3 regions of the Lelliottia sp. genome follow, and region 3 is predicted to be linked to each of the others. Evidence: predicted binding sites of a transcription regulator. Region 3 holds the regulator's gene; each other region holds the start of a gene.
What was found. Region 3 encodes Fur, which represses iron uptake genes when iron is present. Its sites were predicted from a motif close to ATAATAATGAGAACNACTATCAA; they were not measured.

Region 1 (9,796 bases), on a different contig from region 3:
CTTTGATCTCGCGAACAACTACGGACCACCGCCAGGATCGGCAGAGAGCAACTTTGGGCGTATTTTTCGGGAAGATTTTCACGCGTACCGTGACGAATTAGCGATCTCGACTAAAGCGGGATACACCATGTGGGATGGGCCTTACGGGGACTGGGGATCGCGTAAATATTTAGTCGCCAGTCTCGATCAAAGCCTAAAACGTATGGGGCTGGAATATGTTGATATCTTTTACCATCACCGGCCGGACCCAGAAACGCCGCTCAGAGAGACGATGAGAGCACTCGATCATATCGTGCGCCAGGGTAAAGCCCTGTATGTCGGTCTTTCAAACTACCCGGCTGAACTGGCACGCCAGGCCATTGATATCCTGGACGATCTTGGGACGCCTTGTCTCATCCACCAGCCAAAATATTCGATGTTTGAACGTGCGCCGGAAGAGGGATTGCTGTCCGTTTTGCAGGAAAAAGGGGTGGGTTGTATTCCTTTCTCACCGCTCGCGGGTGGGCAACTGACCGATCGCTATTTAAATGGTATTCCGGCTGATTCACGCGCGGCGAGCAAGAGTCGATTCCTGAATGCCGATCAGGTTAGCGATGAAAAACTGAGTAAGGTTCGCCAGCTCAACGCGTTAGCCGAACGCCGAGGTCAGAAGCTGTCACAAATGGCACTCGCCTGGGTGTTACGTCACGACACCGTCACCAGCGTGCTGATTGGTGCCAGTAAGACGTCACAAATCGAGGACGCAGTCGGCATGCTCAATAATCTTCACTTCACTGCTGAAGAGCTTGAAGCGATCGACGCGATTCTGAACAGCTCAAAATAAATGCGTCTTTAGCAAAAAGTGCTCCCCCCTGTGAATTAGGAGTTGAGGCGATTATACGGGGCTTTACTGCCCCGTAAAATTGCGTTAACAGGCCGCTTACGGCTCCGTTCGTAGGAGAATAACAATAATGTTCAAATCACTGATTCTTGCGGCAATCCTGATGGCGAGTGCGCCACTGATTGCAAATGCAGGCGAAATTACCCTGTTGCCGTCAATAAAATTACATATTGGCGATCGTGATAACTCTGGTAACTACTGGGACGGTGGCGGCTGGCGCGACCGTGATTACTGGCACCGTAACTACGAATGGCGTCAAAACCGCTGGTGGAGACATGATAATGGTCGTCACCGTGGTTGGGATAACCGCAAGGCGTACGAGCGCGGCTACCGTGAAGGCTGGAGCGATCGTGATGATCGTCGCGGACCTCGGGGCCATGGACGAGGTCACGATCGTGGGCACGGACACGGGCATCGCCACTAAAACTGTCACCGCAAAAAAGGAGCCATCAGGCTCCTTTTTCATGCTTTTTCAGTCTGGTCTGTCTTACAACCCCAGCAGCGTGCCAATCAGCAGCCACAGGTTCAGCGCCACTACCAGTACCACGATCATCCATCCGATACGTTTAACCAGCGTCGAATTGACCAAATCCCCCATTAGCGATTGATTGCCTGTAAAAATCAGCAGCGGTACCAGCGCCAGTGCGATACCAAAGCTCAGCAATACCTGACTCATCACCAGAATTCGGGTTGGGTCCAGCCCCATCAGAATGACGATAAATGAAGGCATCATGGTGACAGAACGGCGTACCCACAGCGGAATGTGGAAACGCACGAAGCCCTGCATAACGACCTGCCCGGCCAGCGTACCGACCACCGTCGATGAAAGCCCCGCGGCGACCAGGCTTAAACCAAAAATGGTTGCTGCCGCATGGCTCAACAGCGGTTCCAGCGTCAAATACGCCTGATCGAGATCGGCAACGCCAGTGTGACCGTTAAAATGAAACGCCGCGGCGGCTGTCGCCATCATGGCGAGATTAACGAATCCGGCAATCGTCATCGCAATACCCACATCCCATTTGGTTGCCGAATAGCGTTCCTGCCGGGTGCCATCATGCGCATTTTGCGTCAACGAGGAGTGGAGATAGATAACATGCGGCATGATCGTCGCGCCCAGAACACCGGCGGCAAGGAACACGGCTTCCGAGGTTGGCAGGCTGGGTATCGCCATACCTTTGCTCAACTGCACCAGATTCGGCTGCGAAAATACAAGCTCAACGATATACGCTGCCGCAACGAATAACAGCAGACCGCCGATGACCAGTTCCAGCGGTTTTTGCCCGCGCCGCTGCAGCATCAGGATAAGAAAAGTGGCAATCCCCGTCAGTACCGCTCCCTGAAGCAGCGAAACGCCGAGGATCAGTTTGAAGCCTATGGCCGCGCCGATAAATTCCGCGAGATCGGTCGCCATCGCGATGATTTCCGCCTGAACCCAGTAAAACAAGACGACCGGACGGGGATAATGATCGCGAATTTGTTCCGCCAGGTTTTTGCCCGTCGCGATCCCAAGCTTCGCGGATAAGACCTGAATGAGCATCGCCATCAGATTTGCCCACACGACGACCCACAGCAGTTTATAACCGAAACTGGCCCCGGCCTGAATATTGGTCGCAAAATTACCCGGATCGATGTAGCCAATCGCAGCAATGAACGCCGGTCCCATTAATGCAAACCGCAACTTGCGCGCTGCTCTGCCACTGCTACCCTCAACGCGACTGTTATTCATTTCCACCTCTGAAGATATAGCCTTTGCTATGTTTTATGCTATCAAAATGAGAATGATTATCAAGATCATTTAAATGGGTTATAGCGATTTCATTGATAGCGAAGAGCAATAACAAGACAGGACGTTTTGGAATTATTTAGAACGAATAGCGAAATTGAATCATCTTTTGTGAAGCGTAGCACACAAACGTAACTTTTCACTCATTTACATAACATAACAGAAATGTATGGTTGATCACTATTTTTGAGACTCGTCACAGGATGTAACTATAGTGTGGTCTTGATCTCGTTTTCTTTGCACTTGTTACATAGAATGTGCACGGAAATTAAACCTGCCTCATATTTGGAGCAAATATGGACCGCGTCCTTCATTTTGTCCTGGCACTTGTTGTCGTTACTGTACTTGCATTGCTGGTCAGCACTGACCGCAAAAACATTCGTATTCGCTATGTTATACAGCTGCTCGTCATTGAAGTTTTACTTGCGTGGTTCTTCCTGAACTCCAACATCGGCCTTGGTTTCGTTAAAGGCTTTTCCGAAATGTTCGAAAAACTGCTCGGATTTGCCAACGAAGGGACTAACTTCGTCTTTGGCAGTATGAACGATCAAGGTCTGGCATTCTTCTTCCTGAAAGTGCTGTGCCCAATCGTCTTTATCTCTGCACTGATCGGTATTCTGCAGCACATTCGTGTTCTGCCAGTGATTATTCGCGCTATTGGCTTCCTGTTATCCAAAGTCAACGGTATGGGTAAACTGGAATCTTTCAACGCCGTCAGCTCCCTGATTCTGGGTCAGTCTGAAAACTTTATCGCGTATAAAGATATCCTCGGCAAAATGTCTCGCAACCGCATGTACACCATGGCGGCTACCGCAATGTCGACTGTATCCATGTCTATCGTGGGTGCATACATGACAATGCTGGAACCGAAATACGTGGTCGCAGCGCTGGTTCTGAACATGTTCAGCACCTTTATCGTTCTCTCCCTGATCAACCCTTACCGCGTTGATGCCAGCGAAGAAAATATCCAGATGTCTAACCTGCACGAAGGCCAGAGCTTCTTCGAAATGCTGGGCGAATACATTCTGGCTGGCTTTAAAGTTGCCGTTATCGTTGCTGCCATGTTGATCGGTTTTATCGCGCTGATTGCTGCGTTGAACGCCCTGTTTGCTGCCGTTCTGGGCATCTCCTTCCAGGGTATTCTGGGTTACATCTTCTACCCGATTGCCTGGGTAATGGGTGTACCGGCGCATGAAGCACTGCAGGTCGGTAGCATTATGGCCACCAAACTGGTTTCCAACGAATTCGTTGCGATGATGGATCTGCAGAAAATTGCCAGCACGCTCTCCCCGCGCGCAGAAGGCATTCTGTCAGTCTTCCTGGTTTCCTTCGCTAACTTCTCTTCTATCGGTATCATCGCAGGCGCGATTAAAGGCCTTAACGAAGAGCAAGGAAACGTGGTTTCCCGCTTTGGTCTGAAACTGGTTTATGGTTCAACTCTGGTGAGCGTACTGTCTGCGTCTATCGCAGCCCTCGTACTGTAATCAGAAGAAAAAACCGGGGGTGATAAGCCTCCGGTTTTTTTATGCCTGTAATTCCTTAATGGGATGTGGCTTCCCAATCAGATAACCCTGAAGATAATCCACACCAAAGGCCAATAGCATCTGGCGCTGCTCTTGCGTTTCAACATATTCTGCGACAACGCTCAGTGCTTTAGTTTTTGCCAGATTGCAAATCGATTTCACAATCATCGCATCCATATCATCGGCACAAATATCCTTAATAAAACAGCCATCTATTTTTATGATGTCAGCCTCCAAACGCTTAAGCCGCTCGTAGTTGGCATAGCCCGTACCAAAATCATCAATCGCAATTTTGAATCCGAATTCACGCAGCTTCTGAATATTAAAAATACTGCTTTCAGACTCAGAAAAAGCCTGCTCTTCTGTGACTTCGATAATCACCGCTGCAGAAGAGACACCATGGCGCTCAAAGAGAGTAATGATGTCTGATGCTGTCTCTTTCTGCATCAATGTGAGCGGCATGAGATTGACCGAGAACCGGGCGGAATGGTGCGAAACGGGATGATCCGCCAACCATATCACCATAGCTTCCACCACGCTCAAGTCGAAACGCCTGCTGAGATTAAACTGTGCAATGAGAGGGATAAATTGGTCCGGAAAAATCAATTCGCCATCGCTTTCCAATCGCGTCAGGATTTCGTGATATCCCCTGCTTGCAGCATTCTGAATAGGTTGCACATACAGACGTAGCCCACCCTCACTGAGAGCACGCTTGATGCGACTCAGTATGAAGACGCGTTCCGTCGTCTGGTCAGATATCGTAGCCAGACTGTGAGTTAATGCTAATACGGTTTGATTTGCACAAGACTGCTCTGATAACCAACTCAGTTGACCCAGCACATGATGAAGGTTCTCACCCCATTCATCGCTCACCCCCCCCCAGGAGGCGCCAAATTCAACATCCAGGGCCGTATTGTTCCAGTAAATTCTTCGATTATTAAGATGGTCAACCATGTACTGCAACCGCGCAGCCGTTTCTGTGCCGTTCAGTACAAGAACCAGCTCGCTACCCGGCAGTTGGAAAAGTTTTTCATCAGTCAGCAAAAACGGCTGTAGAGCGCTCGTGACTTCACGCTTACAGTTTACTCGCATCATCATCCCATAATGCCGACTCAGAAACTCCAGGTTAGCGATGCGTAGGCAACACACATGAAAGTGCGGGTGCTTTTCGAGAAAAGCCTCCAGCGCGCGCATGTTAGGTAAGCCCGTCAAGGGGTCGGTCAATGCCCTCTCCTGCCAACCTTGCTTTAACCATTCGCCATGCTGATAGATACGTGACATGTAAAGCAGACATATCGCGAACGAAATCAGAACGGAGAGAGCAAATGCCAGGGCGTAGCCATTCTCCACGCCATAAAGGAAATTGCCGTTATAGGTAAGCAGCAAAAAAACACAGATCGCCCAACTGAACGAAATCACGGAATAGCTTAATCGGCTAATACCCAGAGTGAACAGGATAAATATGACCGGAACCAGATAGCCTGCAATATAATTTGCACGATAAGGCGTGCACAGAGCAATCAGCACGGTACCCAAACACAACAACCAGAATAATGTAAAAAAGATCTGCTTTTTAGAAAATGAAGGCCTGACATGATATCGCCAAATTTTTATGGCATAACGAGGATTAATGATCATCCTTAATGGATAATAAAACATCATTGTAAATATTAATGCAGAAGATATTAGGCTCTGAATATCGATAACGTTATCCATTGCCGAACCTACGCCAAAATAAGTCGACAGCAACACAGGAAAATGGAGAAAATTCCCTATTAACAACATAGAAAATTTAATGCTGATGGGGAGGATAAAACCTAACCAGAAAATCCGTATCCCTATATATCGTTGAGGGACACCGAACCGCCAACGTCGCCCAAGCTGCCAGCGCATAATGCCGCAGACGGCAAACACAGAAAATACCTGGCAAAACAATAACGCGAATGACTGCATGAGAGTTAAGTGTAAACCCCATGCATTGATAAGTGCAGAGCTAAAAATAATGGGAGCGACTGCACGACGACCAAATAATAAAATAACCGACAGCATGACGCTCAGTGGAAGCCAGACGAGATAAATGTCATTTCCATTGACAATTGCACGAGGGGAGATATAGCGGGAAAGAGGCAGAACTAGCAGGCAAATAAAAGAAGCAAGTGCGAATATTCTTAAATTATCAAGAATTTTATTTATCATTGCGGTTAGCAGCCTCATTTGCCTGACAGCACGTTAATTCTTAAGAATACTAAAATTATTAATTGTGCTAAGCAAGTATCCCTTTCAGAGCCGTCAGCGCTTTTGCATGAGGTTTACTCGCAGTATAGGAAATGCGTGGTTCTGCAACAAAATGAGGGATGTTTTTAACATGGGCATAAAAAACCCCCCGCCATCCGGCGAGGGTCTGAATTTGGTGGAGCTAAGCGGGATCGAACCGCTGACCTCTTGCATGCCATGCAAGCGCTCTCCCAGCTGAGCTATAGCCCCACAGTCTCTTTACGTTCCAAACTCTCCTGGATAAGAATTTGGTGGAGCTAAGCGGGATCGAACCGCTGACCTCTTGCATGCCATGCAAGCGCTCTCCCAGCTGAGCTATAGCCCCAACGTAAAGCTGTCGTGTTGACGGGCGGCATAATATGAATTCCATTGCAGAGTGTCAACGGCAAAATCAGTTCCTCTCTTTCAATCGTCGAAAAATCATGCAAATAAAACACATTGCGAAGCGGCTCGCAGTCCTAAGTTAAGCCTGTCACGTTTTCGTGTAAAAGGGTGCTATAAGATGAACCACTAATTAACCCTACTGATACTCAGGTGATTGTATGATCAAGGAACGAATGACGCCGGAGGAGCTGTCCCAGCTCACTGGCTATAGCCGTCAGACCATCAATAAATGGGTACGTAAAGAGGGTTGGAAAACTTCACCAAGGCCGGGCGTTCAAGGCGGAAAAGCGCGACTGGTGCATGTGAACGAAAAAGTCAGAGAATTTATTCGTTGTGCTTGTCGGATAACAGACGAACCTCAGCTCTCTGAAGGCAGTGTAAACCCTAACGCACTTAACGCGCTTCTCCTGACACTGGCAAATGAAATGACCCCGGAAGAACAAAAGCAGCTGACCACGCTGTTACTGCGGGAAGGGATTTCCGGATTGTTACAACGTTTAGGAATACGTGACCAGAACTAATATGAATAAATTACGGAGCAAAATGACCACGGAAGAGCTGGCCGAAAGCCTTGGCGTGGCCAAGCAAACGGTAAACCGCTGGGTACGCAAGCAAGGGTGGAAAACAGAGGGTATCAACGGTGTGAAAGGTGGACGGGCAAGACTCATTCATATTGATGCCAGGGTGCGCGAGCACATAATTAACCTCCCCGCCATTCGTAACCGTCAGGCCATATACCAACTTGCTGAGCCGTCTGCCGCCTATGGTGGCACTAACCCATCTCGTGTGTTGCGCCAGGTCATCAATACACTGGAAAACATGACCCAAACCGAGCAAGAAAGGCTTGCTGCGTTACTGACACGTGAAGGTATTCAGGGATTTCTCAACCGACTTGGTATTGCTGAAGAGCACGCATAAAAAACGGCAGGGAAACCTGCCGTTTAATTATTGCCTGTTCAGAACGATTACTGCTGACTTTCGCGCTCAGCAATAAAGCCCAGAGCTTTGTTAATACGCGCAACGCTACGTGTCTTACCAATGGCGTGGACCGTTACGTCCAGTCCTGGTGACTGGCCTGCACCTGTTACCGCAACACGTAGTGGCATACCGACTTTACCCATACCGACTTCCAGCTCGTCTGCGGTTGCCTGAATCGCATGATGAACATTCTCTGCTGTCCATTCGGTAATGGCGGCCAATTTATCGCGCACCACTTCCAGAGGCTGACGTGCAACTGGACGCAGATGTTTTTTTGCTGCATCTGCATCAAACGCGTCGAATTCTTCATAAAAATAGCGGCAGCTTTCAGCGATTTCTTTCAGCGTCTTGCAGCGCTCACCGAGCAGTTTCACCAGTTCCGCCAGCTCAGGGCCAGTGCGGGTATCAATGTTAGCCTGCTCAATATGCCATTGCAGATAGGTCGCCACGTACTCAGGCTGCATGGTGTTAATGTAATGGTGATTCAACCACAGCAGTTTATCGGTGTTAAACGCACTGGCAGACTTACTTACCGCACCCAGAGAGAACAACTTGATCATTTCTTCACGACTAAAGATTTCCTGATCGCCGCTGGACCAGCCCAAACGCACCAGGTAGTTCAGCAGTGCTTCAGGCAAATAGCCGTCATCACGATACTGCATTACGCTGACTGCACCGTGACGTTTTGACAGTTTCTTACCGTCGTCGCCGTTGATCATAGAAACGTGCGCGTAAACCGGCACTGGCGCATTCAACGCTTTCAGGATGTTGATCTGACGCGGGGTGTTGTTGATATGATCTTCGCCACGGATAACGTGAGAAATCTCCATATCCCAGTCATCGACGACAACACAGAAGTTATAGGTTGGAGATCCATCGGTGCGACGAATAATGAGATCGTCTAACTCCTGATTGCTGAATTCGATCGGACCACGGATCTGATCGTCAAAAATAACGGAGCCGTCTTGCGGGTTAGCGAAACGCACAACGCAGGGTTCGTCATCAGCATGATGCTCGTGGCTGTGCCGGCAGCGACCGTCGTAGCGAGGTTTGTCGCCGTTCGCCATTTGCTCTTCACGCAATGCATCCAGACGTTCTTTTGAGCAATAGCATTTATATGCCGTGCCTGCGACGATCATGTCATCAATAACCGCGTTATAACGGTCGAAACGCTTGGTCTGGAAGTACGGGCCTTCATCCCACTCCAGATTCAGCCAGTTCATCCCATCCATAATGGCTTCGATTGCTTCCGGCGTGGAGCGCTCAAGATCGGTGTCTTCAATACGCAACACGAACTCACCGCCGTGATTACGTGCAAAAAGCCAGGAATAGAGAGCAGTACGTGCTCCACCGACGTGCAAATAGCCTGTCGGGCTGGGCGCGAAGCGAGTTTTGATTTTCATGAAATGGCCTTACGTTATGAACGATGCCGACGACCGGCAAATGCTGGGAAAAAAACAATGGGCAATATTCTATCACTGTGGGGCGATTCCTCAATGATGTTGCCTGTTTGACGTGCAGGTTTACTAATTTTGTTTAGAAATCATGCCGCACGGACGGTTTAGCAATCCTTTTGTCTAATTTTACGACGAACGAACGAAAACTTTAGAAAAGGCGTTGACTCATTTTCAACTCTCCCTATAATGCGACTCCACACAGCGGGGGTGATTAGCTCAGTTGGTAGAGCATCTCCTTTACACGGAGGGGGTCGGCGGTTCGAGCCCGTCATCACCCACCATCTACTTTACGTAGACTCCGCAGTGTACATAAGAATTTGAGATTGGGCGATTAGCTCAGTTGGTAGAGCATCTCCTTTACACGGAGGGGGTCGGCGGTTCGAGCCCGTCATCGCCCACCATTCTCAAAAGGTTTCTTATCTAAGCAGTACCGAAATGGGTGATTAGCTCAGTTGGTAGAGCACCTCCTTTACACGGAGGGGGTCGGCGGTTCGAGCCCGTCATCACCCACCATTCG
Region 2 (9,796 bases), on a different contig from region 3:
GTAATCACCGTCCCCGGCGCTGGATAAACTGGCGCAATCGTATTATTGGTTTCGAGGATCAGCTGCGCCGCCGTATTAAATCGTCGGGCAATGGCCTGCAAGTTTTTGTCCCCTTCCTGGATGGAATAGGTTTGATTTTGTCCAATAAGACGGCTTCCCGCTGGCGGCAATGGGTAATCCATCGCGCTGACAGAATGAAGGCCACCGAAAGAGCTAATCAGTAAAAGAGTAATAAGAGATGCGCGCTTCATGCTGAGATTCCTTATTCACTGACAGGACGCCAGAAAGCTGAAAAACCCGCGAGATGGGAACCACCTCGCGAAACATGAATGAATGCTGTTTTGTTAGTTTAGCTAATGTTGGCGGCTTTGGAGCGGATTGCGCGGATCATCGCTTCCAGCCCCTGTGAACGGGAGGGGGTTAAATGCTGGGTCAGGGCCATTTGTTCGAACCACGGGCGAATATCGAAGGCGACAATATCCTGCGCGGACATCTGGTGATACAGAATGAAAACGACGGCCACCAGCCCTTTGACAATCGCCGCATCGCTATCGCCCTGCAGTTCGATCACGCCATCGTCGTTCTGGCGCATCACAATCCATACCTGGCTCTGGCAGCCCTGAATAATATTCTCCGGGTTATGCGCCTCTTCGCTGAGAACCGGCAGTCGCTGGCCCAGCTCAATAATGTACAGGTACTTTTCTTCCCAGTTGGCGCAACGGGTAAAGTTACGCAACAGCTTATCTCTGTCCGGCAACGCGGCCATGTCTTGCCTCTCTCTTATCCCAGGAGATGATGGATGCGTTTGAGCCCCGTCACCAGCCTGTCGACCTCTTCCGTCGTGTTATACATCACCAGCGACGCGCGGCACATTGCCGGGACCTGGTAAAATGCCATCAGCGGCATTGCGCAGTGGTGACCCGTTCGTACCGCCACGCCATAATTATCAAGGAAACTGCCCACGTCGTAAGCATGATGTTTGCCCAGATTAAAGGCAATAACGCCTTTACGCGCGTCAGGGCCGTACAGCGTGAGATCCGGGACGCTGACCAGTTCCGCCAGCGCATAGCGCATCAGCGACGCTTCATACTCGGCGATAGCATCCAATCCGAGTGTGGAAACGTAGTCGATTGCCGCACCCAGCCCGATGATCCCGCCCGTATTCGGTGTACCCGCTTCAAAGCGCCACGGGGCTTTGGCGTAGGTCGTGCCTTGCGTCAGGCAGACGGTCGCAATCATCGATCCGCCCCCTTCCCACGGCGGCATCGCCTGCAAAATATCGTCTTTCACATACAGCACACCGATTCCGGTTGGGCCATACAGCTTGTGACCGGAAAACACGTAAAAATCACAGTCCAGCGCCTGCACGTCAATAGTGTGATGCATAACGGCCTGTGCGCCATCCACCAGCACTTTTGCGCCAGCCTGATGCGCTTTCGCAATGATTTCTGCGACCGGATTCGCGGTGCCAAGAACGTTAGATATCTGCGTCATTGCCACCAGTCGCGTACGCGCGTCAAGCAACGCGTCGAGCTGTTCCAGCTGCAACGTGCCGTCCACGTTAAGTGGGATGACGCGCAGCTGTGCGCCTGAGCGCTCACAGAGCATCTGCCACGGCACGATATTGGCGTGGTGCTCCATCTGGGTGATCACGATATTATCGCCCGCATGCACCTGCGCATTGCCCCAGCTATTGGCGACCAGATTGATCCCCTCGGTTGTGCCGCGCACAAACACCAGCTCTTCCGGTGAACGAGCGTTCAGGAATGCCGCTACCTGCGTGCGGACATTTTCCATGCGCTGAGTGGCTTCTGCGCTCAGGGTATGGATCCCGCGATGCACGGCCGCATAGCCGTGGCGGTAAAATTCCATCTCGGCGTCAATCACCTGATTCGGCTTTTGCGCGCTGGCGGCGCTGTCGAGATAGGCAAGCGGCAAACCGTTGACTTCACGGGTCAGGACAGGGAAATCCGCCCGCACTTTCTCTACCGGGAAACTCATGCTTTGCCTCCAGGCAGACGCTGACCAATACGCGCCAACACCTGCTGTTTGAGTTCTTCATCGCCGAGCGCTTCCGTCAGCTCCGCGGCAAACGCGTAGATGATCATTTTCTGCGCGGCCTGTTTATCGATCCCACGTGAACGGAGATAGAACATCTGTTCGTCGTCAATACGACCGACCGTCGCGCCATGGCTGCACTTCACGTCATCGGCGTAAATTTCCAGCTGCGGCTTGGTATCCACCTCAGATAAACGCCCCAGCAGCAAATTGTTGTTGGTCATCTGCCCGTCAGTTTTGATGGCGTGTTGCGCAACGTTGATCATGCCGTTAAACACCGCACGGCCTTTGTCGTTGACGATAATTTTGTGCATCTGACGGCTGTTGCAGTAGCCCTTGTTGTGCTCAACCCAGGTGCGCGTATCGCACACTTCAGATTTCACTGGCATCGCCAGGCTGTTAATGCGCAGCGTCGTGTTTTCGCCGTTCAGTTGGGTGCTGGTGTTATGACGCAGCACCGCCCCGCCGAGCAGGAAGCTGTGGCTAAACGCCGCCGCATCGGCCGCCATAAATAGATCATTATGGGCAAAGTGATGACACGCCGGGTTCTCAAACGCCAGCTTGATGTGATGCAGATGCGCATTCGCCGCCACGTTCATCGTCACTCGCGCACCGGTGAAATGTGCGGTTTCATTAAGACTGACGTAATGCTCAATAACCGTCGCGTCGGCCCCTTCGGCCAATTCAACGTGGTGACGGTAATGCGCGGTGTTGACCTCGTCGCCCTCAAGCCCTTGCGTGATATGCAGTAGAAGCAACGGTTTTGCCGGACGCTGATTACGCTTGATGCGAATGTGCGTCACGCTCGGAGAAAGGCTTTCGGTCAGATGCAGGAACACGTCTGGCTGCACGGGTGCGGGCAAGGCCTGACGATTATCGTTGATCTCGACATCAAAACCGCTGCCTTCGGTGTTATCGCTGAGCGCCGGGTTAAAGCACCCGTCAACAAACACCAGGCGAACGGCGTCAATGTTCAACGCCAGCGCATCGCGCTGAGCCGGGCTGACATCCGCCAGCCGCGTGACAAACTGGCTGTTCAGCAAGCCGTCCAGCGGAGTGTACTTCCAGTTCTCGTGCTTACGCGTGGGCAGGCCCAGGCGCAGCATGTGCTGCAGATGCTGCTGCGCGTATTCCGAACGCGTTTCGCCCTGCGCTTCGAACAGGCGATGCCACTGTTGCAGCGCGTTACTGCTGTTCGGTAAGCCAGCCATAGCCCTGCTCCTCCAGTTGTTTGACCAGCGTAAAATCACCCGATTTCACAATACGGCCCTGGTACAGCACGTGGACGTGATCCGGTTTGATATAGTCCAGAATGCGCTGGTAGTGGGTGACGATAATGAACGAACGTTTGCCGTCACGCAGGGAATTCACGCCGTCAGCGACAATTTTTAGCGCATCAATGTCCAGCCCGGAGTCGGTTTCATCCAGAATGCACAGCTCAGGTTCAAGCACTGCCATCTGCAGGATATCATTACGCTTTTTCTCACCGCCGGAGAAACCGACGTTCACCGAGCGGGTGAGCAAATCTTCCGGCATTTTCAGCAGTTTGATCTTCTCTTCCATCAGATCCTGAAAATCAAAACGATCCAGTTCTTCTTCGCCGCGGTATTTTCGCACCGCATTCAGAGAGGTTTGCAGGAAGAACTGGTTGCTGACACCTGGGATTTCAACCGGGTACTGGAAAGCCATAAAAATGCCTTCACCCGCGCGGTCTTCCGGTGACAACTCCAGCAAGTCTTTGCCTTTGAATTCAACCGTTCCGCCGACGACTTCATAGTCTTCACGTCCGGCCAGCGTGGCCGAGAGCGTGCTTTTACCGGAACCATTCGGGCCCATAATGGCATGCACTTCTCCTGGGCGAACCTCAATGTTTAGCCCGCGCAGGATCGCTTTATCTTCCACACTGACCTGTAAATCTTTAATGCTTAACATGTGCTTTCCTTAATCCTTAACCGACGCTGTGTTCGAGGCTGATTGCCAACAGTTTTTGTGCTTCCACGGCGAACTCCAGCGGCAGTTCAGAGAACACGTCCTTACAGAAGCCGTTCACAATCATCGAAATGGCGTCTTCTTCGCTGATCCCACGTTGCAGGCAGTAGAACAGCTGATCTTCCCCGATGCGCGAGGTGGTGGCTTCATGTTCAAGCTGAGCCGTATTGTTCCGGCATTCCACATACGGGAAGGTGTGTGCGCCGCAGTCAGTGCCAATCAGCATCGAGTCGCACTGGGTAAAGTTGCGTGCGTTGGTGGCCGTCGGCATGATTTTCACCAGGCCGCGATAGCTGTTCTGGCTGTGCCCGGCGGAGATCCCTTTCGAGATGATCGTCGATTTGGTGTTTTTGCCGATGTGAATCATCTTGGTGCCGGTGTCGGCTTGCTGATGTCCGCTGGTCAGCGCCACGGAGTAGAACTCGCCGATGGAGTTATCGCCGCGCAAAATGCAGCTCGGGTATTTCCAGGTAATGGCTGAGCCAGTTTCCGATTGCGTCCAGGACATCTTGCTGTTTTCACCTTCGCACAGCGCGCGTTTGGTGACGAAATTCAAAATACCGCCAGTATTGCCATCGCCAGGGAACCAGTTTTGCACGGTGGAATATTTCACTTCCGCATCTTTATGGATGATCACTTCCACGACGGCCGCGTGCAGCTGGTAGCTGTCACGCACGGGCGCAGAACACCCTTCGATGTAACTGACATAACTGCCTTCGTCGGCCACCAGAATGGTGCGTTCGAACTGTCCGGTTTTTTCGGCGTTAATACGGAAATAGGTCGACAACTCCATTGGGCAACGCACGCCTTTCGGGATGTAAATAAACGTCCCATCGGAGGCCACGGCGGCATTAAGCGCGGCAAAGAAATTATCGTTACTCGGCACAACGGTGCCGATGTATTTTTTCACCAGATCCGGGTGATCGTGGATCGCTTCGCCGAATGAACAGAAGATGATGCCCTGCTCCGCCAGCTTGCCGCGATAGGTCGTGGCGACAGACACCGAGTCAAAAATCGCATCGACCGCCACTTCGCGTCCTTCGCGGACCGGCACGCCGAGCTGTTCAAACGCCTCTTCCACCTCTTTACTCAGATAGCTGTTTTCCCCGGTCTGCTGCACAGCGCCGGGCTGCGAGGCACAGGTATCGTCACAGCTCCCGCAGGACGGTGCGGAGTAATAGCTGTAATCCTGATAGTCCAGATGTTTATAGTGCGCCTTCAGCCAGTGCGGCTCTTCCATCTCCAGCCATGCGCGAAATGCGCTCAGGCGAAACTCGAGCATCCACTCAGGTTCGTTACGCTTTGCCGAGATCGCCCGCACGACATCTTCGTTAATGCCTTTTGCGAGCTCATCAGTTTGTAGCTGGGTGAAGAACCCCTCTTTGTAATTGAGGTGCCCGCCGCTCCAGGTGTTAACATCGTCAGTTGCTTCAGTATTACGAGACATAGTACCGCCTATACCCCAAAGCTTTCGCCGCAGCCGCATTCGTTCTGGGCTTTCGGGTTATTAAATTTGAATAACTGGTTTAAGCCTTCGCGCACGAAATCGACTTCTGTTCCGTCGATAAACGGCATGGCCTGGAGGGCGACAAACAGCTTCGCGCCGTCCGTTTCGAATACCAGATCGTCTTTCTCAGGCTCGGTGACCGTACCCAGCACGTAGCCAAAGCCCGCACAGCCAGTCTGTTTCACGCCTAAACGCAAACCCACTATTTCCGGTTTTTTATCGATTAATTCGTGAATCTGCGCCGCCGCTGTTGGCGTCAGCGTCAATCCACGCCAGGCGAAATCAGCAGGGTTAAAGGTTTCTGAATGCAGTTCCATAGGTCCACCTCATCTATTGAGCCACTACTGGCATAACACCATGTTAGTGATAACGATTATCACTTCAACCCCCTGACAGCAGGGGCTTTCGGCTTAATCGCCCTTTTTGGCTACTTTACTTAAGCATAGACCCTGCCGCGTCAGGCAGGAGCGTTGGTTAAAATAATCCAATACATTGATAAATAATGGATTAGCAAAAGCTAATCGGGGCAACGGGTTAACCTACATAAGATGCATAGAAAATGTCTATTTTTAAAATAGGCAGAGCAGAATTTCCAGGAAAATACTGAAACAGGGCGAAAATGGCGCGCTGCGCGAGCGAATTGGCCGTCAGACGCTAGACTTTAGGAGACACCAAAAGGAGATTATCTATGTCATCACATGATTTTGAGAATGAAGCCGATCGCCTGGCGAACAAAGCCTTTAACAAAGCTGACGAACTTGCTGGAGAAGCACAATCCCAGTTTGGCGCTGCGGTTGACTCACCTAAACATCAGCTTAAAGGCGCAGCACGAAAATATGCCGCCAAAGCGTCGGATGTTGCAGATGATGTGTCTGAAAGAGTGCGTGATAATCCGTTGACGGGATTGATGGCCGCAGGTGCCATTGGCCTGATTATTGGCCTGTTGATGGGGCGTAAATAAAACATTCACTCTGGCCCGCAAGGGCCTTTTTTACAATCCTACTTCGTGGAACGACACCGCAAACCCCTGCTCTCTCCAGTGATCCAGCTGCTCCTGCTGACGTGCTGTAGCGGCTTTACCCGTCCAGACAAAAATCTTTTGCCCCGGGAACAGTTCCGGACGTGGGGAATCAATCGGCTCTGCTAACACGTCAATATGCCACCCTTTATGAGAAAGCCGGGCGGCCTCAAGCCACAAGCGTGTGCGGTCTTCACATTCCCAACCGATTAACAGCGCGTCTTTTCCTGACTTTTTACGTGATTCCGCCAGGGAAGCCGCCGCAACCTCAATGAGTACACCGTCTAACAGACTTGCCATGTGGCGAACCGTATTTTGATCGTGGCTCATGCGTTGGCGGACGGGAACAAGAATATTATCGATAAGGGCTTCAACGGAATGTTCGCGACGGAAGTCAGCAAGTTTGGCGCGCAATTTCGCCGGGCTGGCGTAGCGTAAAACCAGCATCATCTCTTCCTGATATGCCGTCCAGCTACTCTCAGTGACCAGTTCCTGCGCACCCAAAAGGGGTTTCACCTTGCCAACCGAAACGCCGCTTTTCATCAGGCGTTTGATTTCTTCGATGCGCAGAATGTCTTCTTCATCGAACTGGCGATGGCCGCCTTCACTGCGCTGGGGCTTCAACAAACCATAGCGACGCTGCCATGCACGCAGGGTTACTGGGTTGATTCCGCATCGTTCGGCGACTTCGCCGATACTGTAATAGGCCATTAGCTCCCTCACGCTCAATACTTCCATACTAAAACTAACTAACCTTATCAGATTGTACAAACGAAATGTATAACTAAGAACCCGGATGACAGCAAGTATTAGTCTTACAAACCCGGATTAGGTTTATGCATTGTTGTACAAACTTTACGACATGTATCGCTTAGCATGAGGGAGATTTACGGCAACGTTAGAAATCGAATTTCTTTTCTGGCCAGGCAATCGGCGGAATGCCTCCCAGTTTCGGACTGGCAAAAAGATGCCCCTGAAACTCGGAAATTCCAGCGGATTCTAGCCACATCCACTCCTCCGCCTTTTCAACACCCACGGCGCAAAATTGAATTTCCAGCGAGGCACAGCATTTGATAATGGCCTGAACAATCGCCTGGCGCGGACCGCTTTTATGCACATCCGCAACCAGCTCGCGATTGATCTTGATACGGTCAGGCTGGAATTGCGCCAATAGCAGCAAGCCCGCAAAACCGGCACCAAAGTGATCGATCGCCACGCTGATCCCGGCGCTCTTAAGCTGTCGGACCGCCCCTTTGAATTCGTTGATCCGCGAAATCACCTCACTTTCGGTGAATTCAATAATGATTTGCTCGGGCACCAGACCATTGGCGGCGATTTCTTTCAGCAAGAAATCGACGGCATTCGGCACATTGACCAGCGTCATCGGCAACAGATTCAGGGATAACGTCTGCCCTTCAAGGCCCAGCGCACTCGCCATCGACAGCGCGACCTGCTTGCTTTTGAGATCCGACTCGTAAATCGCATTCCCGGTCCGCGACTCAAAATAGACGGCCGGTGAACCACCAGACGGCGTACGCAGCAGCGCTTCCCAGGAGACAACCTGTTGCGTCAGCGGGTCAACAATGGGCTGAAACGCAAAGCTACAGTCTGCCCCTTTAGCAATCACCGGGGGCTGGCGCGAAAACGCATCCTCTTCGGGGATAAATTCCCAGGTATCGCCAGGTGGGATTTCGAAATAGTTTTCTTTTTCAGTGGCTTCGACAAAGGTGCGGAAAAACTGTAGCGCACGATCGTTGTACGTAAGCTGATAGCGGGTTGTGCCTTTATTCAGCACCTGCTGAAGCACTTCTTCCCTGTCGTAGCGCCTCAGATCAAAGAGTTCCATGCCGACATGACCAAATCGTCTTGACGGACCGTAGTCATAAAGCAACTCCACCAGATTGTAGTGCCGGGTGTCCTGGCAAATATGCTCGTAGATACGCCTGACGCTTTCTTCCGGCCCTTCGAGCAGCTGGAAAAAGTGCATTCCGTTGAATAATAAAATCCCTGTGACGTCCGAGTGCCGGTTCTTATCGGCGGCTGCCTCGACCATTTTTTCCAGAGATTTAACTGGAACGTTCGCGCAGAGATGACTGCGGTAAATAATGGTTGTGAGCATGATTTTCCAGGGTGTCTTTGAGTGGGTCACACATGCAAATGGTGTGAATATCGCTTGTTATACCATATTAGTTGCTTAACAAATAATTTACAGCTCAAGGATTTAGGTGTTTTTTTGCTCCGTTTTTCCGGCTTGTACAACTTTGTTTTGGCATATACGTTGTACAATATATCCTTTGCATAATCCTGCATTCCTGATAAACGTAACGTATTGATTTATATAAATCATGTTATAAAAAGTGAAGAAATATGAAAAATCTGTACATTTTTAATGTACAGATTTAAGAAAAGTGTATACCTTATTTGTAACGTTACTGATTACTCATTTTTACAGGATCGAAACATGCGCCAGAACGGATATCAACCCGATGCCGCCACTGCCATTGCACAGTACTTTGACAAGGCCGCCCTGCCTACCCAGCAGGAGACGCTCGGACAGGTGGTAGTCGAAATCCTGCGTGACGGGCGTAGCCTGAATCGCAAGACGCTGTGTGCCAAGCTCCTGTGCCGTCTTGAAGATGCATCGGATGTGGAAGAAGAGAAACATTATCAAACACTTATCGGTTTACTGTTTGATCGCTGAAGTTCGCAAAACAATTAACAGATTTCCTGGTTTGTCAGTCAACGGGACGAGGGAGCGCTGAAGGCTAACAAAGACCAGGCGATCAGAGATGCTGTTATGAATAGACGTCGTGTAGACAAAATGGTTGACGAGCTTATTGGTGAAGCCGTTCTTTCGCTGTTGAAAGAGAACGGCCCCATCAATACGCATGCATTAACGCAAAGATTACGGAACATGAAAGTTCATGAAAAGGATCCTGAGCGGCGGGAAGCCATAGCAGAGGTTATTGCGGAAATAAGCGGCAGTGATGTGGCGTTTAAACATTACAAAGCCGTGCAAAACCCAGCGAATCGAGAGGGATCTCAACGGACCAATAAAAACAATGTTGTTCCTTTATTTAGCAACGGAAAGCCTGCTGATCCAAAGAAAATACATTGACTGCCAACCGCCACTTAACCATCACGGTGAGAATAAATGAGACAGAATATTCAGGTTCAGCCCGAATTTACGACAGCAAGCTTCGACAGTGCAGTTGCAGAATATT
Region 3 (9,796 bases):
TTCCGGTATTTATTGCTACTCATAAAGAAGAAATGGTTCCGGCAGAATATTTGTCACGCATTCAGGGCGTGTTTGAGTGCAATGACACCAGTAACGACTTTTACGGACGCCAACTGGAAGCCGCCGCGCAGAAGTACGAAATTCAGCTGCGCCCGCCGTTCTTCCGCGCGCTGGTGGACTACGTCAAACAGGGCAACAGCGCGTTCGACTGTCCGGGGCATCAGGGCGGCCAGTTCTTCCGCCGCCATCCAGCCGGCAATCAGTTCGTGGATTTCTTCGGTGAGACGCTGTTCCGCTCCGATCTGTGCAACGCCGATGTGGCAATGGGCGATCTGTTGATCCACGAGGGCGCGCCATGCACGGCCCAAAAACACGCCGCAAAAGTGTTCAATGCAGATAAAACCTATTTCGTGCTGAACGGAACGTCATCGTCCAATAAAGTGGTGCTGAATGCCCTGCTTACGCCGGGCGATTTAGTGCTTTTCGACCGCAATAATCACAAATCTAACCACCATGGTGCGCTCATTCAGGCAGGCGCGACGCCGGTTTATCTGGAAACTGCACGCAACCCGTACGGCTTTATTGGCGGTATCGACGCGCACTGTTTCGAAGAAAATTATCTGCGCGAGCTGGTGAGTGAAGTGGCGCCTGGCCGCGCCCGCGATGAGCGCCCTTTCCGTCTGGCGGTGATTCAACTGGGAACCTATGACGGCACCATTTATAACGCCCGCCAGGTGGTCGATAAAATTGGTCATCTCTGCGACTACATTCTGTTTGATTCCGCATGGGTCGGCTATGAACAGTTTATCCCTATGATGGCAGATTGTTCCCCGCTGCTGCTGGATCTGAATGAAAACGATCCGGGAATATTGGTGACGCAGTCCGTGCATAAACAGCAGGCCGGATTCTCGCAAACCTCGCAGATCCACAAGAAAGACAGTCACATCAAAGGTCAGCAGCGTTACGTGCCGCACAAACGGTTGAACAACGCTTTTATGATGCACGCCTCCACCAGTCCGTTCTACCCGCTGTTTGCGGCGCTGGATATTAACGCCCGCATGCACGAGGGGCAGAGTGGGCGCAACATGTGGATGGACTGCGTGGTCAATGGTATTGAGGCGCGCAAACTGATCCTGCAAAACTGCCAGTTTATTCGTCCGTTTGTTCCGGAAACGGTGGAGGGCAAAGCGTGGGAAAGCTGGCCGACGGCCGATATTTCATCGGATTTGCGCTTCTTCCACTTCGTTCCCGGCGAACAGTGGCACGCCTTTGAGGGCTATGCCGAGCATCAATACTTTATCGACCCGTGCAAATTACTGCTCACGACGCCGGGCATCAACGCGCGTACCGGTGAGTACGATGATTTCGGCGTGCCCGCCACCATCCTGGCTAACTTCCTGCGCGAGAACGGGATTGTCCCGGAGAAATGCGACCTCAACTCGATTCTGTTCCTGCTCACGCCAGCCGAAGATATGGGCAAGCTGCAGCAGCTCATTGCGCAACTGGTGCGTTTCGAAAAACTCCTGGAAACCGACGCACCGCTGAAAGAGGTGCTTCCGTCGCTGTATAAACAGCATCCTGAACGCTACGCCGATTATTCACTGCGCCAGATTTGCCAGGAGATGCACGATCTCTACGCCCGTCACAACGTGAAACAGCTGCAAAAAGAGATGTTCCGCAAAGCGCATTTCCCGCAGGTAATGATGAATCCGCAGGAGGCCAACTACGCCTATCTGCGCGGTGAAGTAGAGCTGGTTTCTCTGCGCGATGCCGAAGGTCGAATTGCCGCTGAAGGCGCGCTCCCTTACCCACCGGGCGTGCTGTGTGTCGTCCCTGGTGAAATCTGGGGCGATGCGGTCCTGCGCTATTTCACCGCGCTGGAAGAAGGCATCAACCTGCTGCCGGGCTTCGCGCCGGAACTGCAGGGCGTGTATATCGAAGAGTGTGACGGACGTAAACAGGTACGTTGCTACGTGATTAAACAACCCGTTGCGCAGCCAGCGCTGCTGAAAGGGGAAAAACTATGAGCAAATCCAATAAGATGGGGGTGGCGCAGCTCACTATTCTGACAATGGTGAACATGATGGGATCAGGCATCATCATGCTACCCACCAAACTTGCGGAAGTGGGGACGGTCTCGATTATCTCCTGGCTGGTCACAGCCGTCGGGTCGATGGCGCTGGCGTGGGCGTTTGCTAAATGCGGAATGTTCAGCCGCAAGACCGGCGGGATGGGCGGTTACGCCGAATATGCCTTCGGTAAGTCGGGCAATTTTATGGCCAACTACACCTACGGCGTGTCGCTGCTGATCGCTAACGTGGCGATTGCTATTTCTGCTGTCGGCTACGGCACGGAGCTGTTTGGTGCCGCGCTTACGCCGGTGCAGATCGGCCTCGCGACTATTGGCGTACTGTGGCTTTGTACTATTGCCAACTTTGGTGGTGCGCGCATTACCGGGCAAATCAGCAGCGTGACCGTCTGGGGAGTGATCATCCCGGTCGTCGGGCTGTGCATTATCGGCTGGTTCTGGTTTAGCCCAACGCTGTACGCCAACTCCTGGAACCCACATCACGTACCGTTCTTTACCGCGGTCGGGTCGTCGATTGCCATGACGCTGTGGGCATTTCTTGGGCTGGAGTCGGCGTGTGCCAACGCCGAAGTGGTGGAAAACCCAGAGCGCAACGTGCCGATTGCGGTGCTGGGCGGTACGCTGGGTGCCGCAGTGATTTACATCGTTTCAACCAACGTGATCGCCGGGATTGTGCCGAATATGGATCTGGCAAACTCTACCGCGCCGTTTGGTCTGGCCTTTGCGCAGATGTTTACGCCGGAAGTCGGGAAAGTGATCATGGGGCTGATGGTGATGTCCTGCTGCGGTTCACTGCTCGGCTGGCAGTTCACGATTGCGCAGGTGTTCAAATCCTCCGCGGACTCCGGTTATTTCCCAAAAATCTTCTCGCGTGTGAGCAAGTCAGAAGCGCCGATTCAGGGAATGCTGGCGATTGTTATTTTCCAGAGCGGTTTGTCGCTGATGACCATTAGCCCGTCGCTGAACAGTCAATTCAACGTGCTGGTCAATTTGGCCGTGGTGACTAATATCATTCCGTATATCTTGTCGATGGCGGCGCTGGTGATCATTCAGAAAATGGCCAATGTCGAACCCGGCAAAGCAAAAGTGGCCAATATTGTGGCGCTGGTCGGGGCCATTTACAGTTTCTATGCATTGTACTCTTCCGGCCAGGAAGCGATGCTGTATGGCGCGATGGTGACGTTTATGGGCTGGACGCTATACGGTCTGGTGTCACCGCGTTTTGAACTAAAAAATAAGCACAGTTAAGATAGCAGTTAAGATAAAAATAAAACGGCAACCCTGGGGTTGCCGTTTTTTTCCCCTCTTCCGTGGAAGAAGGTTGCGGGGAGAGTATCAGCCCCGCGCAATCAAACACATTTACGCGTTTTTCAGCACTTCGCTGACAATCTCTACCGCTTCTTTCTCAATCAGCTGACGGTGTTCGTCGCCGAGGAAACTTTCGCAATAGATTTTGTACGCATCTTCCGTACCGGACGGACGTGCTGCGAACCAGCCGTTTTCAGTCATCACTTTCAGACCGCCGATGGACGCACCGTTACCCGGCGCTGCCGTCAAACGCGCGGTGATCGGGTCACCCGCCAGCGTGTTTGCACTCACCATCTCTGGAGAGAGCTTAGACAACGCCGCTTTCTGAGCGGAGGTTGCGCTAGCCTGAATACGGTTGTAGCTTGGTGCGCCAAATCGCGCAGCCAGTTCGTTATAATGTTCCTGCGGATTTTTGCCGGTGACGGCGGTGATTTCGGCGGCCAGCAGGCACATGATGATCCCGTCTTTATCCGTCGACCACGGCGTGCCGTCGAAACGCAGGAAGGAAGCGCCCGCGCTCTCTTCGCCGCCAAAACCGAAGCTGCCGTCATGCAGACCGTCAACGAACCATTTAAAACCAACCGGCACTTCCACCAGCTTACGGCCCAGATCGTTCACCACGCGGTCGATCATCGCCGATGACACCAGCGTTTTACCTACCGCAACGTCTTTGCCCCACTGAGGGCGATGCTGGAACAGATAGTTAATCGCCACCGCCAGATAGTGGTTTGGATTCATCAGACCCGCTGGCGTGACGATACCGTGACGGTCATAATCCGGGTCGTTAGCAAATGCCAGATCGAACTTGTCGCGCAGTGCCAGCAAACCAGCCATCGCACACTCGGAAGAGCAGTCCATACGGATTGCGCCATCTTTATCCAGATGCATAAAGCGGAACGTCTGATCGACCTGATCGTTAACGATGGTCAGATCCAGCTTGTAGAACTCAGCGATGCGTTTCCAGTATTCGATACCGGAGCCGCCGAGCGGATCGACGCCCAGCTTGAGTCCCGCTTTTTGGATCGCCGCGATGTCCACGATATCCGCCAGCCCTTCGATAAATGGCTGAACCAGATCGATCGCTTTCACGTGACCAGAGGCCATCGCAGCATCCAGAGAAATACGCTTAACGCCTTTCAGGCTATCAGCCAGCAGCGCGTTCGCACGGTCCTCAACCACTTTAGTGACATTAGTATCAGCCGGGCCACCGTTAGGCGGGTTGTATTTGATACCGCCATCATCCGGTGGGTTGTGCGATGGCGTGATAACGATACCGTCCGCCTGCGCGCCGCCTTTTTTGTTGTGCACCAGAATAGCGTTCGAGACCGCAGGCGTTGGCGTATAGCCGTTGTCTTCCTGGATCACGACATCCACACCATTCGCTGCCAGCACTTCCAGCACGGAAATGAAGGCCGGTTCGGACAGTGCGTGGGTGTCTTTACCGACGAAGCACGGACCGGTAATACCGTTTTTGGCGCGTTCTTCAGCGATGGCCTGAGCAATGGCCAGAATATGCGGTTCGTTAAAGCTGTGGCGTGCCGCGCCGCCGCGGTGGCCAGATGTACCAAACTTCACTGCGTGTTCTGCGTTGCCCACTTCCGGCTTCAATACATAGTACTGAGAGGTAAGCTGAGCGACGTTAATCAAATCGCTTTGTTGTGCAGGCTGACCCGCACGTTCGTGATTTGCCATTGCCTGGTCCTTCTTATGCAAGGGTTAAATTGTTCCGCAAACCTTTTCAATCAATTCCGCCGGGAATTGCATCGACTGCATGATGTGTTCGACCATGCTGCGTTTGCGTCCGGTGTTGGTATTGGTGATGACCCAATAGGGGGTACCCGGAACCTGTTTTGGTTTGGTTTGGTTACCGTTTTGAATCAGCGTCCGCTCATCCGCCGCGAAGTACACGCGCGTACGGCCGTGGAGCGACTCAGTCGCCTCAGCAAACGCTTTGTTATCCAGTGAATAAAGTGTAGTCAGCACCAGCAGAAAACGGTTAACCGCTTTCTTTTGCTCTGCGTATTCGTCGGAGAGCAGCAGTTCACGTACCGCACGCACTTTGTCTTTAACAGGCGCAACGGTTTTTGCTTCCGCCACGACGTTCGACGCGCGAACCTCTTTTGAAACCGGAGTTGCAGGCTGTGAAGCGGCAGAAAATTTCAGCATGCGACGTAAAATGTCGGACGCACTCTCGCCAATATGTCGCGTGTGGCTGGCAATATACGCATAGAGCTCATCATCAACTTCGATTGTTTTCATCTTAATCCAGTGCAATATCTTATCTGAATACAAGTCGTTGGGATTATAGGGGCTAATCCCAACCGCGGATAGGGTCAAGCCAGGGTGGCGGCAAAAGTCAGAATAAACTGGATCCTTGCAGCCGGGCGGCAGAATGGTCAACATAATACCCTAACCTGACATACGTAAAAAAAGAACTTTGCCATGAAATTGAATAGCCGAGCGCAATCTGCACAATCGCCGAACAATAATTCTCCCATCGTACTGGTTCACGGCCTTTTTGGCAGCCTTGATAATTTGGGCGTGCTGGCGCGCGATTTGGTTACCGATCACGATATTTTGCAGGTCGATATGCGCAACCACGGAACTTCAGCCCGCGATCCGGAGATGACCTACGCGGCCATGGCCCAGGATCTGCTGGATACGCTCGATGCGAATAGCATTGAAAAAGCGACGCTGATTGGGCATTCAATGGGCGGTAAAGCGGTGATGGCCCTGACGGCAATTGCGCCAGAGCGCATCAACCAGCTGGTGGTGATTGACGTGGCGCCCGTGGATTACGATGTGCGTCGCCACGATGAAATCTTTGCGGCGATCAATGCGGTTACAGAGGCGGGCGTGGCAACCCGCCAGCAGGCTGCAGCGATTATGCGCGCGCAGTTAGATGAAGAAGGCGTGGTGCAATTTCTGCTGAAGTCGTTCGTCGAGGGCGCGTGGCGATTTAACGTGCCGGTCCTGTGGGATCAGTACGATAACATTGTCGGCTGGCAGCCGGTTCCCGCCTGGCAGTCCCCTACGCTCTTTATTCGCGGCGGTAATTCACCGTATGTCACCGAAGCCTATCGCGATGCGCTGCTGGCGCAATTCCCGCAGGCGCGTGCGCATGTGATTGCCGGTGCAGGCCACTGGGTTCACGCCGAAAAACCGGAAGCGGTGCTGCGCGCCATCCGTCGTTATCTCTCTGAGAACGCGATTTGATTAAAATGTCAGCGACTGGACGCCTGTTGGCCTCCAGTCGTTGGCGTGCTGATATCAGTAATGTATGATGTCGCGCTCATCGCCCCGGCAATAGCAGGGCCGCTCGTTTTCCCCGAAGTCTCTGAATCATGGCCAAAGAACAAACGGACCGTACGACATTAGATCTGTTCGCGACTGAACGTCGACCGGGACGACCTAAAACCAATCCGCTTTCGCGCGATGAACAGTTGCGCATCAATAAGCGCAACCAGCTTAAACGCGACAAAAGTCGTGGGCTTAAACGCGTCGAGTTAAAACTCAATGCGGACGCCGTCGACGCTCTAAGCGAACTGGCTGAGGCCCGTGAAATCAGCCGCAGCGAGCTGATCGAAGAGATGCTTATGCTGCAACTGCAGGCATTGCGCCATTCTCAGTAAAAGTCTGAAAATCCGCCCTTATCCCACTTTCATGTAGCACAGAGTGCAGTCCCGCGTGATAGCTGTTTCCGCTGACTTCCCTGTTCTGCTATGATTGCCCTTATCCGTGGACAATTTGTGCCACCATACCATTAAGTTTCAAGAGGTTATTTTACTCATGGCAATCATCGGCATTTTCTTCGGCAGCGATACCGGTAATACCGAAAACATCGCAAAAAACATTCAAAAACAGCTTGGTAAAGACGTTGCCGACGTCCATGACATTGCGAAGAGCAGCAAAGAAGACCTCGAAGGTTACGATATTCTGCTGCTGGGCATTCCAACCTGGTACTACGGCGAAGCGCAGTGTGACTGGGATGATTTCTTCCCAACGCTGGAAGAAGTCGACTTCAACGGTAAGCTGGTCGCGCTGTTCGGCTGCGGCGACCAGGAAGATTACGCAGAGTACTTCTGTGATGCGCTGGGCACCATCCGCGACATCATCGAACCGCGCGGCGCGGCGATTGTCGGTCATTGGCCAACGGCGGGTTACCACTTTGAAGCGTCTAAAGGGCTGGCGGATGACGATCACTTTGTGGGCCTGGCGATTGACGAAGACCGTCAACCAGAACTCACCGCAGAACGCGTAAACCAATGGGTTAAGCAGATCCGCGAAGAACTTCACCTCGACGATATCCTGAATGCCTGATTGATCGTGCGGCGCTGCAAAACTGTTGCGCCGCATTGATAGGTATTTCCAATTAAAATAATTGCTACAAATTTTTAACTTTTGCTTTCATACCTGTACAATATCCCAGGTTAAAGTGGATGCCTTCGCTCAACTTTGTTGGCGATACCACGTTTTTATAAGCATACTTTGCTTGAGACTTGCAGTTTTCATTTAAGCATGGCAGTTCTATAATGAAACGCATTATCCCAAGTGCATTTTCTGTCACTTCTTCTTTAGAAGTGAATCGTTTAGCAACAGGACAGATTCCGCATGACTGACAACAATACCGCATTAAAGAAGGCTGGCCTGAAAGTGACGCTTCCTCGTTTAAAAATCCTGGAAGTACTGCAAGGGCCGGACAATCACCATGTCAGTGCGGAAGACTTGTATAAACGTCTGATCGACATGGGCGAAGAGATTGGCCTGGCGACCGTTTATCGCGTTCTGAACCAATTTGATGACGCCGGGATTGTCACCCGTCATAATTTTGAAGGCGGTAAATCCGTTTTTGAACTGACACAACAGCATCACCACGATCACCTCATTTGCCTGGATTGCGGCAAGGTGATTGAGTTTAGCGATGAATCTATCGAATCTCGTCAGCGTGAGATTGCCACTCGTCATGGTATCCGTCTGACCAACCACAGCCTGTACCTCTACGGTCACTGTGCAGAAGGCGATTGCCGCGAAAACGATCACGCGCACGACACCAAATAATCGTGTCTCATACTCTGAGCCAACCTAACGGTTGGCTTTTTTTTGCCTGCTATAAATGAAAAAGCCCGGTTGTGCTTCATCCTGAGAACTTAAGGATGGAGCACAACCGGGCGTGGCAAAAGAAGATTACTTGCTATTGTTGCTGCGGATCTCCTGCCAGATCTTGTCACAGCGCTTTGCCACTTCCTGATCGTTACCGGTTTGACGAGCCTGAATACAAGCCTGGTAATCCAGCACCCGCACATTTTCCTGCGTCGCAAACTGCTCGTGCGCTTTCTCTTTTTTCAGCACATTCAGCACGCTCTGACAGGCCTGGATTTTTTCTGGCGATCCTTCGGCGGTGTTAATACAGGCGCTGTACGCCTCTTTCAGTCGTGAGTCTTCTTTTGGTGCCTGAGGCTGTGCGCAGGCGACCAGTCCCGATGCGAGCACCGCGACGATAATCAATTTTTTCAGCATTTCAGTCTCCATTCCGGCGGGATGGGGGGAATCACCCCGCCGGCGCGTTCATCAGAAAATAGTGAATGGCGCGATGACCATGAATTTCACGTCACGCTCATCCTGGAAGATGTTGCCGTAACCGCCCGAGTAGCTTGGAATATCGGAGTGGTTGTCGTACTGGGTGAAGTGCAGTTTGAACATCGTGCCCTTCGCGCGACCCTCCTGGAGGGTGTAGATCGCATCGAGACTGTAGGAGGACTCTTTCAGGCGATAGTTCGGGTCATAATAAGCATCTGGCGTCGCCATATCTGCAGGTTTTGCGTCCCATGCATACGCGTAAGATGCGCCAACCGCCCACCCCGGCAGATTCCAGTTTTTCAGGTCATACATGGCGCCAAAGAACACAGCTTTCTCACCATCGGCGTTGAAATCCGAACGGTTATCCCACCAGATATCCAGGCGACCATTTGATGACGCGTAGGTCGGCGTCATACGCTGTAGGAAGTAGCCCTGCTGGCCTTCGGCCTTCACATATGTCCCTTCCAGGCGCAAATCAACTTGCCCGACTTTGTAGCCGAAGGTCAATGCTTGCAGCCATGCCGTGCCGTTATACAGATCGTTCACGCTACCATCGCTGACTTTGTCACGCGTGCCGTAGAACTGATAGCTGGTGGACAGCGGGCCGCCGACGATATCGAATTTATAGCTGGCTTTAGCGAAGTATTGATCCACGTATCCTTCTGCCTGACCAAAAGCCGCTTCCAGCACTAAATCGTTTTTAAAGTCATATTTCGCCCCTAATGAGTGGAGGTATTCGACTTTGGTTTTCTTGTCATTCTGATAGAACTTGTCCATCTCCAGATGCCACGGGGCTTTATATTCGTTGGTCCACATGTAGGA

Region 1: the regulator Fur is predicted to act here: its motif matches at 2,647-2,669, upstream of ACKI5T_RS01735 (Nramp family divalent metal transporter).
Region 2: the regulator Fur is predicted to act here: its motif matches at 5,912-5,934, upstream of sufA (Fe-S cluster assembly scaffold SufA).

What each region holds. Positions count from the first base shown of each region.
Region 1 covers NZ_JAZQNX010000002.1:252-10,047, reverse strand. The annotation lists gene mgrA (L-glyceraldehyde 3-phosphate reductase) at 1-823, shown strand, start outside; gene ACKI5T_RS01740 (DUF2502 domain-containing protein) at 951-1,304, shown strand; gene ACKI5T_RS01735 (Nramp family divalent metal transporter) at 1,368-2,606, opposite strand; gene nupC (nucleoside permease NupC) at 2,960-4,147, shown strand; gene ACKI5T_RS01725 (EAL domain-containing protein) at 4,187-6,382, opposite strand; tRNA gene ACKI5T_RS01720 (tRNA-Ala) at 6,595-6,670, opposite strand; tRNA gene ACKI5T_RS01715 (tRNA-Ala) at 6,710-6,785, opposite strand; gene ACKI5T_RS01710 (YfeC-like transcriptional regulator) at 7,003-7,365, shown strand; gene ACKI5T_RS01705 (YfeC-like transcriptional regulator) at 7,367-7,762, shown strand; gene gltX (glutamate--tRNA ligase) at 7,810-9,225, opposite strand; tRNA gene ACKI5T_RS01695 (tRNA-Val) at 9,485-9,560, shown strand; tRNA gene ACKI5T_RS01690 (tRNA-Val) at 9,605-9,680, shown strand; tRNA gene ACKI5T_RS01685 (tRNA-Val) at 9,717-9,792, shown strand; tRNA gene ACKI5T_RS01680 (tRNA-Lys) at 9,796-9,796, shown strand, end outside.
Region 2 covers NZ_JAZQNX010000001.1:202,522-212,317, forward strand. The annotation lists gene ACKI5T_RS01070 (L,D-transpeptidase family protein) at 1-251, opposite strand, end outside; gene sufE (cysteine desulfuration protein SufE) at 350-766, opposite strand; gene sufS (cysteine desulfurase SufS) at 781-2,001, opposite strand; gene sufD (Fe-S cluster assembly protein SufD) at 1,998-3,269, opposite strand; gene sufC (Fe-S cluster assembly ATPase SufC) at 3,244-3,990, opposite strand; gene sufB (Fe-S cluster assembly protein SufB) at 4,007-5,494, opposite strand; gene sufA (Fe-S cluster assembly scaffold SufA) at 5,503-5,871, opposite strand; gene ACKI5T_RS01105 (YqjD family protein) at 6,243-6,515, shown strand; gene ACKI5T_RS01110 (MerR family transcriptional regulator) at 6,546-7,283, opposite strand; gene ACKI5T_RS01115 (diguanylate phosphodiesterase) at 7,471-8,691, opposite strand; gene ycgZ (regulatory protein YcgZ) at 9,034-9,273, shown strand; gene ACKI5T_RS01125 (hypothetical protein) at 9,370-9,690, shown strand; gene ACKI5T_RS01130 (biofilm/acid-resistance regulator YmgB/AriR) at 9,727-9,796, shown strand, end outside.
Region 3 covers NZ_JAZQNX010000005.1:45,425-55,220, forward strand. The annotation lists gene speF (ornithine decarboxylase SpeF) at 1-2,027, shown strand, start outside; gene potE (putrescine-ornithine antiporter) at 2,024-3,337, shown strand; gene pgm (phosphoglucomutase (alpha-D-glucose-1,6-bisphosphate-dependent)) at 3,449-5,089, opposite strand; gene seqA (replication initiation negative regulator SeqA) at 5,114-5,656, opposite strand; gene ybfF (esterase) at 5,840-6,613, shown strand; gene ybfE (LexA regulated protein) at 6,742-7,029, shown strand; gene fldA (flavodoxin FldA) at 7,187-7,717, shown strand; gene fur (ferric iron uptake transcriptional regulator) at 8,009-8,455, shown strand; gene chiQ (ChiQ/YbfN family lipoprotein) at 8,582-8,911, opposite strand; gene chiP (chitoporin ChiP) at 8,966-9,796, opposite strand, start outside.